DNA from 4 places in the Vreelandella sp. 21 genome. Region 3 is predicted to be linked to each of the others. Evidence: predicted binding sites of a transcription regulator. Region 3 holds the regulator's gene; each other region holds the start of a gene.
The links. The regulator LexA, encoded in region 3, represses DNA repair genes until DNA is damaged. The targets are predictions, from matches to a motif close to TACTGTNTANNTANACAGTA.
Positions count from the first base shown of each region.

Region 1: a site for LexA is predicted at 1,183-1,202, ahead of ACN06F_RS03580 (LexA family protein). Genes of this name have one in related genera too.
Region 2: a site for LexA is predicted at 1,897-1,916, ahead of recN (DNA repair protein RecN). Genes of this name have one in related genera too.
Region 4: a site for LexA is predicted at 2,112-2,131, ahead of ACN06F_RS05540 (LexA family protein). Genes of this name have one in related genera too.

Region 1 is NZ_CP194673.1:774,694-777,802, reverse strand. Features, by position in the region: gene ccmB (heme exporter protein CcmB) at 1-342, opposite strand, end outside; gene ccmA (cytochrome c biogenesis heme-transporting ATPase CcmA) at 391-1,011, opposite strand; gene ACN06F_RS03580 (LexA family protein) at 1,272-1,670, shown strand; gene ACN06F_RS03575 (IMPACT family protein) at 1,698-2,324, shown strand; gene ACN06F_RS03570 (sodium ion-translocating decarboxylase subunit beta) at 2,442-3,109, opposite strand, start outside.
Region 2 is NZ_CP194673.1:324,827-327,935, forward strand. Features, by position in the region: gene fur (ferric iron uptake transcriptional regulator) at 1-64, shown strand, start outside; gene recN (DNA repair protein RecN) at 176-1,849, opposite strand; gene grpE (nucleotide exchange factor GrpE) at 2,051-2,680, shown strand; gene dnaK (molecular chaperone DnaK) at 2,851-3,109, shown strand, end outside.
Region 3 is NZ_CP194673.1:1,711,223-1,714,331, forward strand. Features, by position in the region: gene purU (formyltetrahydrofolate deformylase) at 1-51, shown strand, start outside; gene ACN06F_RS08020 (energy-coupling factor ABC transporter permease) at 137-808, shown strand; gene lexA (transcriptional repressor LexA) at 869-1,546, opposite strand; gene ACN06F_RS08030 (TetR/AcrR family transcriptional regulator) at 1,874-2,551, shown strand; gene ACN06F_RS08035 (L,D-transpeptidase family protein) at 2,529-3,050, shown strand.
Region 4 is NZ_CP194673.1:1,199,369-1,202,477, forward strand. Features, by position in the region: gene ACN06F_RS05530 (sodium-dependent transporter) at 1-281, shown strand, start outside; gene ACN06F_RS05535 (Y-family DNA polymerase) at 243-1,589, opposite strand; gene ACN06F_RS05540 (LexA family protein) at 1,586-2,011, opposite strand; gene ACN06F_RS05545 (alpha/beta fold hydrolase) at 2,476-3,109, shown strand, end outside.

The DNA.
Region 1 (3,109 bases), 940 kb from region 3:
CAGCAGCCAGTGAACAGCAACTTTGGCAAGGCTAAGCGCCGCCAGCGGCTGAGGGGCTAACAGTAGCTGCTCCAAACTGCCGTCGTCGTAGTCGCTCCGGAACAGACTATCCAGAGAAAGCAATGCCGCTAGCAATGCCGCCACCCACAGCAACCCAGGCGCTATTTCTGCCAGTAACTGGGGATCAGGTGAAATGCCGATCGGAAAGAGCGTAATCACTAAGGCAAAGAACACCAATGGGTTAAGCACTTCACCACGACGACGTAGCAACAGCGTTAGATCTCGCTTAAAGGTGGCACTAATGGCAACCATGAGCCCACCGGAAGGCGCATGCATCGACATTTCTGGGATGCCTGTCGTGGCGTGTGAGCTTGGCAACACTGTCTCCTTCTACCCCAGTTGAACGCGCCTAAGCACGGATGATGCGGTTAACTCATGATGTGTCGTCACTAACACACAGCCTCCCGCGTTGGCATGCGCAACAAGCTGCGCTTCTAGTGCTGCCACTCCGTGGCGATCAATTGCTGTAAAAGGTTCATCCAGGACCCACAATGCCCGCTTAGTAAGCGTCAGTCTCGCAAGGGCAATTCGCCGCTGCTGTCCAGCAGAAAGCTGCCCTGCGGGTACATCCTCAAAGCCACTCAGCCCAACCTGTTCCAGCGCTTTTTCACGCTGACAATCGTCGCCTTTTTCGCCGCTAAGCGCTTGGTACCACGCTAAGTTTTCCAGCGGAGAAAGACCCGCTTTTATGCCAGGGGCATGTCCTAAATAGAGTAGATTGGCGAGAAAATGTTCACGCACCTTGCGCATTGAGTCGCCATTCCAATAAATGTCGCCATGGTAGTCGCTCAACTGGCCTGAGAGAATTTTCAACAGTGTCGTTTTTCCGCTCCCGTTAGGGCCTTCGATGCGTACTATTTCGCCACGTTGAATATCAAGATCTAGCCCCTCAAACAGCCAACGATCATCGCGTTCACAGGCTAGCTGTCGGGCTTGTAGGCAGAGGCTCAAGGATATCTCCAGGCACGTAGATTTTGCGTCGAACTCTACACGGAAAGCCCCTTTCTCGCCAGTCGCTCTCTGCGGTCTGGGGTCGCATCACATTTCAACCAATCTTCGCTTAAGAACAATAGACAATGCAGAGCACTAGCACTGTATGCAAAAACAGGTCTATACTACAAACACTGTATGAAAAAACACTACCGATTATAAACACAGCAATCTGCTCAATTACACGCCTAGGGAGCGGGCGCTGCATTGGAGAAAACTGCATGACGATGACAATGCCAACACCCTTGAACATAACTCAACATGCGCTATCTCAAACAGCGTCGAATACAGGTCGCCCTATTTATTCGGCACCTCGTGTAACGCGGCGCAACACGTATGCGCTTCGCGTGCGTGGCAACAGAATGCGTGAATGCAATCTATTCGACGGCGATGTCATCATTATTCGCCGTTATCAGCACGGTAGCCATCAAGAAACCGCTATCGCGACGATTAACCAGCGAGAAGTTGCCCTAAAGCAACTTTCAATTAGTCGACTTGGCGTTCACTTATGGCCCGAAGATGCAGCCATGCCTGCCGTCTTCCTGCATAATTGTGATATTCAAGTGCTGGGAATGGTGATGGGCGTCGAGCATGGCGCTAACAACACTCGGCACCACTAATTCGCCACCCGCTTTAGGGAGCATCGATTGCGTTACCGAGTTCCAGACCTAGCACCCGCCACATGGCATACCGCTGAAATTGAGGTTGAAAAAAGTCGTTTCCTCACGTGGATATGCCATGCACCCAGCACAGCTGACTATTATGCAATGCTGCAGGCAGCAAAAACCGCTCACCCCAACGCAAGTCATCACTGCACGGCCTTTATTGCGGGCCCGCCAGGAGAGCAAACGCACATAGGGTTCTCTGATGATGGTGAACCCGGCGGCACAGCAGGCAGACCCATGTATCAAGCCTTGCTCGGTAGCCAGATGGGTGAAATAGGCTGCGTGGTGATTCGTTACTTTGGCGGCACTAAGTTGGGCACTGGTGGTCTTGCCCGGGCTTACGCACAGTCGGTTAACGCTGGGATTGAAACATTACCTACACGCGAAGTCGTCGAACGGGATAACTACCAACTGCGTGTCAACTTTGCCCATGAAGCAGTCGCGCGCGCTTGGTGTGACGAGCAGAAAATCCCCATCCAACAGGCAGAGTACGATGGCAGCGGCGTATGCCTCACGATTGGCTGGCCAAGAGATGAGGCCTTAAATTTCGCTACGCTTGAAAATCGCCTAAAGACAGCACTCGATATTCAAAAAGTGCCGCCACAATAAGATCATTGGTATCTCTGACAAAAAAACGCGACTTACGCGAGCAATTGCTCGGTAAGCCGCGTTTTAGTCGCTAACCATCACGTAACAATAACTGCGCAATGGCACTGCTAGCGGGTTCTAACCTAAATATTTAATCATCACACCCGCCGCAACGGCAGAACCGATAACACCTGCCACATTAGGGCCCATGGCATGCATCAGCAGGAAGTTATGCGGGTTCGACTCCAAGCCAACCTTATTAGCCACTCGCGCGGCCATCGGCACTGCCGAAACACCTGCGGCACCAATCAGCGGATTAATCGGCATTTTGCTGACCAGGTTCATCAACTTCGCCATCAACACGCCTGCGGCCGTGCCAATACCAAACGCCACAATACCCAAGCCCAAGATACCCAGCGTTTCGAATGCCAGAAAGCTATCTGCCATCAGCTTGGAACCAACCGATAGTCCTAAGATAATCGTCACGATATTGATCAGAGCGTTTTGCGCTGTATCCGATAAGCGCTCAACCACACCGCACTCTCGCATCAAATTACCAAAGCAGAACATCCCTAATAGCGGCGCTGCATCAGGCAGGAAAAGCGCGACGGCAATCAATAACATCAGCGGGAAAACGATCTTTTCCAGCTTGGATACCGGACGCAGTTGCGTCATCTTAATTTGACGCTCTTTCTGGGTGGTCAGCAGACGCATAATCGGGGGTTGAATCAGCGGCACCAACGCCATGTAGGCGTACGCCGCCACTGCGATAGCACCCAGCAACTCAGGAGCCAATACGCTTGATA
Region 2 (3,109 bases), 1.4 Mb from region 3:
TTACGTACGCCCCCGTGGGTCGGACGTAACCCGACAGGACAGCGGCCCCACAAATAAAAAATAGTCGCGCTAAATAAAATGCCTCTAGGGTGCGAGTGATGACTCATTCGCGCCCTAGGGGCGTTTTTTATAGTATGTGGCGTTTGCTAGCGCGTTATCGATTGAAAAAAAGCGTTTAGTGCGGTGGCCGTTGGCTAGCGTGCAGCATTTCGCGGGCGTGGGCGAGTGTTTGGTCAGATAGCGTTACACCGCCCAGCATGCGGGCGAGCTCGCTAATCCGACCACGCTCGTCTAGCAGGGCCATATGGGTCAGCGTGCTATCTCGTTTGGCACGTTTTTCAATATGCAGATGCTGATGCGCCTGAGCGGCGACCTGAGGCAGGTGGGTGACGGTCATTACTTGACCGTTTTCGCCGAGCTTGCGTAGCAGTTGACCGACAATTTCGGCCGTCGCTCCCGAGATACCCACGTCCACTTCATCGAAGACCAGGCTGGGAATAGTGGAGTGGGAGGCGGCCACCACTTGAATAGCAAGGCTGATGCGCGATAATTCACCGCCCGAAGCCACTTTGGTTAGCGGCCTAGCAGGCTGGCCTGGGTTCGCGCTAATCAGGAATTGGACGTGGTCCAGGCCTTCTGGCGTAGGCGTTTCACGCGGGGTAACGTCCACGTCAAAACGTGCTTTACCCATGGCCAAGAACCCTAGCTGTTGTTGTACTTCTTTGCCCAAGCGAACGGCGGCTTTTTGGCGCGCCTCGCTTAGTTGTTTGGCATCGCTGCGATAGCGCTCGCGGTATTCAGACACTTGGTTGCTTAACGACTCCAGGTCGTCGTCGCTGGCTTCTAGCAGTTCGACTTCCTGGCTGAGCCGGGCATGCAGCGCGCAAATCTCTTCCGGGGCAACGTGATGCTTGCGGGCAATACGGTGGACATCGCCAAGCCGTTCTTCTACCCAGGCTAGGCGTTCCGGGTCTAGTTCGGTAGTACTGGCAAGACGATTTAGCTCGCTTGAAGCCTCCTCTACTTGAATGCGCGCATCGCTAAGCATGGCCAAGGTATTGGCCAGTGTGCCTTTGTCACTGCCGGGTAGCGCGCTTAAATGGGCATAGGCTTGATTTAACAGCGACAGAGCGCCACCTTCATCGCTCGCGCAGCAATCGGCGGCAAACTGGGTTTCACGCAGCGTCTCTTCCGCATGGGCGAGAGTATGCTGCTCTTCTTCTAACGTTTGCAGCTCACCCTCTGCCAGTCCCAGTTGATCTAACTCTTCTACTTGGTAGCGCAGCAACTGCCGCTTTGCCTCAACTTCACTGCCTTCTTCGCTGAGTTTTTTTAATCGCCGCCGGGCGCTGCGCCACTCGCGGAAGGTTTCAGCCAACTGCTGGCTACGCTCACGTAGCCCGGCATAATCATCTAGCAGGGCGAGATGGGTTTCTTCACGCATGAGTGCCTGATGAGCATGCTGTCCATGGATTTGAATCAGCTGCTCGCCCAGCGATTTTAGGTCGGCGATGGTGGCAGGGTGGCCATTGATCCACGCTTTGGAGCGACCGCTGGCTGTAACCACACGGCGCAGCAAGCACTCTTCAGCAGGCAGCTCGCGAGCAGTCAACCACTCTGTGGCAGCGGGTAGATGTTGAATATCAAAACGAGCGGAAAGGTCGGTGCGCTCACGCCCATGGCGCACGCTGCCAGCGTCGGCACGCTCACCCAAACATAGGCCAAGTGCCCCGAGTAAAATCGATTTGCCTGCCCCAGTTTCCCCGGTAATCGCCGTCATACCACGGGTTAGGTCGAGTTCAAGGCGGTCAACAATAGCGTAATCTTGGATTGCTAGCTGCGTGAGCATAAGGCCTCCTGAGGCGGTGCGGCACAGAAGCTGGATACTTATCCAATAATTGTTGTTTTATACAGTAGTCTATAACTCACTTCAATGCCCCTCTTGAGATGGCTTTTATGGCCCCCATATAGCGTCCATACGTGGTTAATACTCGTTACTTAACCGAGGTGGCCGTTAATGCCACCGCTGCATACTTTTCAGGAGCTAGGCATGGCAAAAGAACCGCAAACCCCATTAGAAGATGAGCTGGCCCGCCAAGAGCAAGAAGCGGAAGTCACCGAGCAAGCGGCTGAAGAGCGCCTGGTCGAGGGTGAGCTGGAAGGCTTGATCGAGGAAGACGCTGCGTTAGAGGGCGGCGTGGGAAACCCAGAAGCCGATATGCTAGCCGCTCAGGTGGAAGAGCTTGAGCAGAGCTTGGCGGAAGCTAAAGACCAAGCGCTACGTGCCGCTGCTGAAGCTCAAAACGTGCGTCGCCGAGCTGAGCAAGAAGCTGAAAAAGCGCGCAAGTTTGCTTTAGAAAAATTTGTTAAGGAGCTATTGCCCGTTGTTGATAGTCTGGAAAAAGCCCTAGAGAGCATGGAAGACGGAGCCTCTGACGTACATCGTGAGGGCGTTTCCATGACCCTCAAAATGCAGTTAGGCGTATTGAATAAATTTGGCGTGGAAAGCGTTGAACCCCAGGGTGAGCCCTTCGACCCGCAGGTTCACGAAGCGATGGCGATGGTGCCGAATCCCGAGCTTGAACCCAATACCGTCATGGACGTGATGCAGAAGGGTTATTTGCTTAACGGCCGCCTAGTTCGCCCCGCGATGGTGGTAGTTAGCCAAAAAGCCAATTAAGCATTGGCTGACGCAAAGCAAAAAAAAGCCCCTTGAAATGCTGCAAGCGGCCCCCAAATAAAGGGCAACCCGCGGGAAAACCCGCAAACGCTTTAAATTTCAAAAAGCAGATTTTTTGACATCAGCTTTCAAACATCAGTTTTGTAACAACCGAATTCGAGGTTTTTGCTATGGGACGCATTATTGGTATCGATCTGGGCACCACCAACTCTTGTGTGGCAGTGCTCGATGGTGACAGCGCTAAAGTCATTGAAAATGCCGAAGGCGGCCGCACTACGCCTTCCATTATTGCTTACACCGACGATGGTGAGACGCTGGTAGGCCAGGCGGCAAAACGTCAGGCCGTCACCAACCCTGAGAACACCCTTTACGCGATCAAGCGCCTGATTGGCCGTCGCTTCAAAGATGATGTCGTACAAAAAGACATCA
Region 3 (3,109 bases):
TTAGAAGACCGAGTATTAATCCATGGCAATAAGACCGTGGTGTTCAGCTAAGCATGTTGTTTAGATACGCAGAGTTTTTAGTCAATTCAATTTTACAGCTGGCTTGTCGTTAGCTGACGGGTAGATAGGGGCATCCATGTCTTTCGCGCAAAGTGTTTTAGCTCCCTGGGCATTGTTGCTGACGTGGTTGGTATCGTTGAGCGTACTTGCATGGATGATATGGCTGCGCCCTTGGCGAGTACTGATAGGCGATGTGGCTCTTCAGCATCGGTGGTTAGCCGCGACGCTCGCTGTAGTGTTGATGTGGCAACTGCGTGCTCAGGCAGTCGATTGGCTAACCCTGCACTTAGTATTCACTGTCTTAATGACGTTGGTATTCAAAATGCCTCTCGCATTAATCAGCAATGTGCTGATTAATGTTGCGATGTCAGCTATTGGCCGCAACGAATGGGTGTTACTAGGCGCTAATGTATTGGTAACCGGCATTGTACCTGCGGTCATTACCGGTTTGGTATGGCGATGGGTAGATCGGCGCCTGCCGGATAACTTGATGATCTTTCTATTCGTATGCGGCTTTTTTGGCGCAGCGCTGGCAACACTGGCAGGAGGGTTGTCGGCGGTCTTGCTAATCATGGTGGCGGGTACCGACTCTGAAGCTGTGTACTTAGCCCAAGAGTATGCGCGCTTCTTACCCCTGTTAATGCCCTCCGAGGCTTTCATCACAGGGATGTTGCTCAGTATTTTATTGGTGTATCACCCGAGTTGGGTAGCTACGTTTAATGATCGTCGCTATATAGACTCTCAGTAACATTGCGATAGCCGGTGAGTATCTCTATCGAGTGCCTCACCGGCATTTACACTTACTCGCTTATCCCAGTGCTTGGCCGTTACCGCCACGTATGACACCAACTCCCACCCCTTCGATATCCAACTGCTGCGTGCGTAGGTCAATTTCTATGGGCGCAAAGTCGTTGTTTTCAGCAATCAGCGTCACCGTATGGCCCTGTCGTTTAAAGCGTTTTACAGTTACTTCATCTTCTAGCCTTGCCACCACAATCTGGCCATCACGAACCCGGTCGGTGCGATGCACGGCAAGAAGGTCGCCTTCCAGTATGCCAACATCCTTCATTGACAAGCCTCGCACCCGAAGAAGGTAATCCGCTTTGGGGGTAAAGTATTCAGCGGGGAGTGGGCAATAACGATCAATGTGTTCCGCTGCTAGAATCGGGCTTCCTGCGGCCACTTCGCCAATGACAGGTAAGCCATTGGGTAGTGGTTCTACGTTGGCGGCAGGCGCTGTTGCCGAGACATCACTGACATCCTGCGGTTCCTGATTAGGCAGTCGAATCCCCCGCGAGGTATTGCGAATGATGCGGATGGCACCTTTACGCTCAAGCGCTCGTAAATGCTCTTCAGCAGCGTTAGGGGAGCGAAAGCCTAGCGCTTTGGCAATTTCTGCGCGGGTTGGCGGATAGCCAAATTCAGACATCGTTTTAACAATAAAATCAAAAACATGCTGTTGACGAGCAGTAAGTGGACGCGACATAACAAACTCCAAAAAATTAAACAAGACAGTGGCTACATGTCGGCTTAAACAGTATGTGGTTAAGTATACAGTATGTTGCTCTGTCCAGTACATGCTAGAGCGTTTCGCTATGGCATGGGAGTCGTTATGCGAATGGTGTCAGGAGTGGAGATAAGAACGGTAAGTCTGAGGGGCTCTGTCGACGGAGCGTCTGATGGCAGGCGTTTGAATAGGGGCCTAGGGTGTATTTGAGCGTTGGGTAAAAAGCTAAAGATAAGTGATTGAGCCAAATAGCGTTATGGCATAGTATTTAACGATGTTTTAAACACTCGTTTTCTGGAGGGCGCTATGGCGCAATCTGATACGGTAACACGTATCCTCGATACCGCTGAGGTGCTGTTTGCCGAGCGTGGTTTTGCCGAAACATCGCTACGCAATATCACCAGTAAAGCGCGGGTCAATTTGGCGGCTGTCAATTACCACTTTGGTTCTAAAAAAGCGCTTATCCAAGCGGTGTTTGCGCGCTATTTAGACCCCTTCTCGCAACGTTTTCATACGGCGCTTGATGAGCTGGAAGCGCAGTACAACGGTGATGTGATTCCGCTTGAAGTGCTGTTGGAAACAATGGCAAGCACGGTGCTGGCAGTGCCTGCTGAGCGCAATAGCCTGAAGGTGTTTATGCGTCTGCTAGGATTGGCGTATAGCCAGGCACAAGGGCATTTACGCCGTTATATCCAACAGCAGTACGGAGACGTATTTACCCGCTTTACTGAACTCGTGCGCCAGGCAACGCCAGATTTACCTGATGCTGAGCGTTTTTGGCGACTGCATTTCATGTTGGGCACCGTGATTTTTACGCTGTCGGGTCTAGATGCGCTGCGAGACATTGCTGCGAAAGACTATAATGAGCAAGTAACCGTCAGGGATTTGGTAAGACGTTTACGCCCTGTCGTGGTTGCTGCCATGAATGCTCCGCTACCGCCTGCTGCTGATGAAGGACATTATGCGAACGCCCACGCTAGCTGAACTACCCCCGCAGAATGGTGGTTGGATAGAAATCAATATCAAACAGCAGCAGCTATGCTGGTGGCAAGGGCGTACGCTGCAGTACACGTGCTCTGTATCCACCGGTGAGAAAGGTGTAGGACAGCAGGAAGGTAGTGGTCAAACCCCCCTGGGATGGCATTATATCCGCGCATCGATAGGTGGCGGTTTAGCTGATAATGCTGTTTTTCGGGGGCGACGGTGGACTGGGGAGGTGTTTACGTCGGCGCTTGCGGCGGAATTCCCTCATCGTGATTGGATATTAACGCGCATTTTGTGGCTCTGTGGTTTAGAGAGAGGAGGGAATCGCGGCGGGGATGTCGACACTCAGCGTCGCTTTATCTACCTTCATGGCACGCCACCTGATCAACCGATGGGTGTGGCTGCTTCACATGGGTGTATTCGGTTGCGCAATGACGATCTGCTTTATCTTTTTGAGCATGCGCCGCCGGGCACACCTGTTTGGCTTCATAATGGCTAAGCGTAGGCAGCTTATTATTGATTTTTTGACACGAGAGATTGATCAACTAAAATTGACGG
Region 4 (3,109 bases), 510 kb from region 3:
CGCTGGGTGGATTGGGTACGGTCGTGTTGGCGGGGTTTGTGCTGAAAAGTGAGACATTCCGCGATGAGCTGGGCCTTGCACCGTTGCCTTATGCGCTATGGCTGACCATGGTGCGTTACGTTAGTCCGTTGGGTATTTTGGTTATCTTTGCTGATGCCTTGGGGCTTTACCAAGTTTCGTTCGCGGTGCATTGGCCGTGGCTGCTAGCGGTTTTGGTGGTCATGGTTGCAGTGGGGGAGACCCTAAGCCCTCGGCTGCGCCAAGCGCTGCGCTCGCGCTAGCCGCTGTTGTTCACGCTTCACCCTGGCAGCTGCAATGGCGCCAGGGTGAGTGCCTGCCTCCATGAGTTCGTCCCAGCAGGTGGTGTAACGGTTAGAGCGGTGCGCACAGCGCAACTGCCACGGTGCTTCCGCCTCTGTCATTCCAAAGCGAATCGTGCCTTGCCCCATGCGCTGATTAATAGCGTCAACGGCGTTCATCAAGTGCGGGTGCGCTTTATGTGAAGGCTGCAACAGCGAAAGCTGATACTGCTGTGCATCGACTAAGTCCAATAGCATGACACCGGCCTTCATAAACTGAAAACCCGGCCGATACATCTGTTCCAACCCTTCGCGGACGGCTTCTAAAATGATGCGGGTATCGTCACTTGGCGAGGCTAGGGGAATCATCGCGCTAGGTGAATGCTGAGGCTGGTCTTTACGATGGCGGTTGGTGTTTAGAAATAGCAATACGGCGCGAGTAAGGCTTTTCTGCTGGCGCAATTTTTCGGCACTGCGCTGAGCATGGCGGCGCAGCGCTGCGTGCAATTCCGCTTTTACGCCGGTTGCTTGGCCAAAAGAGCGTGACGTCATAATACGCTGACGCGGCTCTTCTAATGCGTTCATTTCCAAGCATGAGGTGCCACGTAGCTCTAGCGCTGTACGCGCAAGCACCACTGAAAATCGTTTGCGAAGTTGCTTTGGATCGCACTCCCGCAACTGCCACGCCGTGCGAATACCACTCACCGCAAGCCGTTCTGCTAGGCGTCTGCCGACGCCCCATACGTCATTCACCGGCAGCTGTTTAAGCAGCGCCGTAGTGGTCGGGCTGTTGGCAGTGAGTAGGCAGACGCCTTGGTAGTGAGACTGCTGTTTGGCAACGTGATTAGCGAGCTTGGCTAGCGTATGGGTAGGTGCCAGCCCTACGCATACAGGTAGCCCTAAATAGCGGCGAACACGGCGGCGCACAACTTCCCCGAGTGTTTGGCATTGAGTGTCGCTGAAGCCATCCAGGTAGATAAACATTTCATCAATAGAGTAAGGCGCGACGTCTGGACAGGCATCCCGCAGTAGCTGGGCGAGTCGTGCGGACATGTCACCATACAGCTCGTAGTTAGATGACAATAAGTGAATCTCTCCCCGTCGGCGCAAACCTTCCAGTTGGAAAGCGGGAGTGCCCATGGGGATTTCCAATGCTTTCATTTCGGCCGAACGGGCGATCACACAGCCATCGTTATTCGACATCACGCCAACGGGCTTGCCTTCAAGCGCAGGATTAAACACCCGCTCGCATGACACGTAGAAGTTGTTGGCATCAACAAGGCCAATCATGGCAAATACTCATGCACCACGGCGCGTACCACACCCCATAGCTGGCAGTTTGTCTCTTCTAACGGTAGCGGTGGATAGTGAGGATGAGCCGAGCAGAGGTGTGGCGTGCCTTGATAGAGTGCATAACGCTTTATCAGTACTTCCTCTTCAAACATGGCGACCAGGATATGCCCTAAACGGGGCGGTATGCTGCGATCTACCACCAGCAAATCACCTTCGAATATCCCCCAGCCTTCCATGCTGTCGCCCGCGGCGGTGAGGTAAAACGTGTGGTTGGGGTGTTTAATCAGTCGCTCATTGAGATCTAGCGTACGTGGTTCGTAATCTTGAGCAGGTGAAGGGAAGCCGCTAAACCCAGCGCGGCCGTATAACGTTGGAAATGGCAACGGCTGAGAGGTTAACGGCAGGGCTGTCGCAACCATCGTTGTCGGAAATGTACTCGTTGTAAACGTACTTGTTGCAAACGTGGTTGTTTTTAAAGCGGCGGAGTGGGACGGCATCGTCGGCATCCTCATGAATAAATAGTGTGTTTATATACAGTATTTGTAAGCAGTATTTATTCATGGGGAGAAAATTGCAAGCGACGCTCAACGCTGGGGGCCTGGGGGCTATTGGCTCAGCGAGCAAGCCACAGGCCAACCACCAACGCACTTATCACGGTAATCAAGAACACAAGGTTGCGAGCACGGGTGTCACGACGTGGTTTCATGGTCATTTTCCTGTTGGTCATCATCGTTAAGAGCATTTCGCAGTAGTCGCAGCACGCAAGCGTTATCCGCATAAAGCGGCAGATGCGCTGCGCTTAGCATGGTAACGTTTACGCCCTAGAGCGTCATCTGACGTATATGACATTGCTTGGTTATCCGGCTTTTAAGAGATCCTGCTTATGAATGAATCGACCCACGTCGGTACCGCTGCGCAGCCGCTTTCCCTGGCGAATGGTCGGCTGGCGGCGCTTAGCTGGGGGCGTAGCACTGCGCCTACTTGGGTGGCGCTGCATGGTTGGCTAGACAACGCGGCGAGCTTCAGTCGGCTGGCGCCGCTATTGGTGAAAGCACTGGATATTCGCATTGTGGCGATCGACTTCCGTGGTCACGGCCACTCAGCTCATGCGCCTGCAGGAAACGACTATGCACTATGGGACTATACCCACGACGTGCTGGATACCATGGAATCATTAGAGATCGAAAAGGCGACGCTACTTGCTCACTCGATGGGGGCAGCCGTAGCTTGTCTAGTATCGGCAGCGCTGCCTGAGCGGGTAGATAAGCTAATTCTGTTAGATGGCTTAGGAGCGCTAAACACACCTGCCGAAGAGACTGCCAGCCAACTACGCAAAGGGCTAGTGGCCTATAGGCGGCCGCTTTCCCGTCCTCCTCGTTATCCCGATGTTGAGAGTGCAGTTGCCGCGCGGGTAGCCGGAGGTGTCACGCCGCTGGACAGCATCACCGCCACGCCACTTGTCGAGCGCAACACCCAGGCCACTGCCGATGGGCATGTGCAAATGCGTACTGATAGCC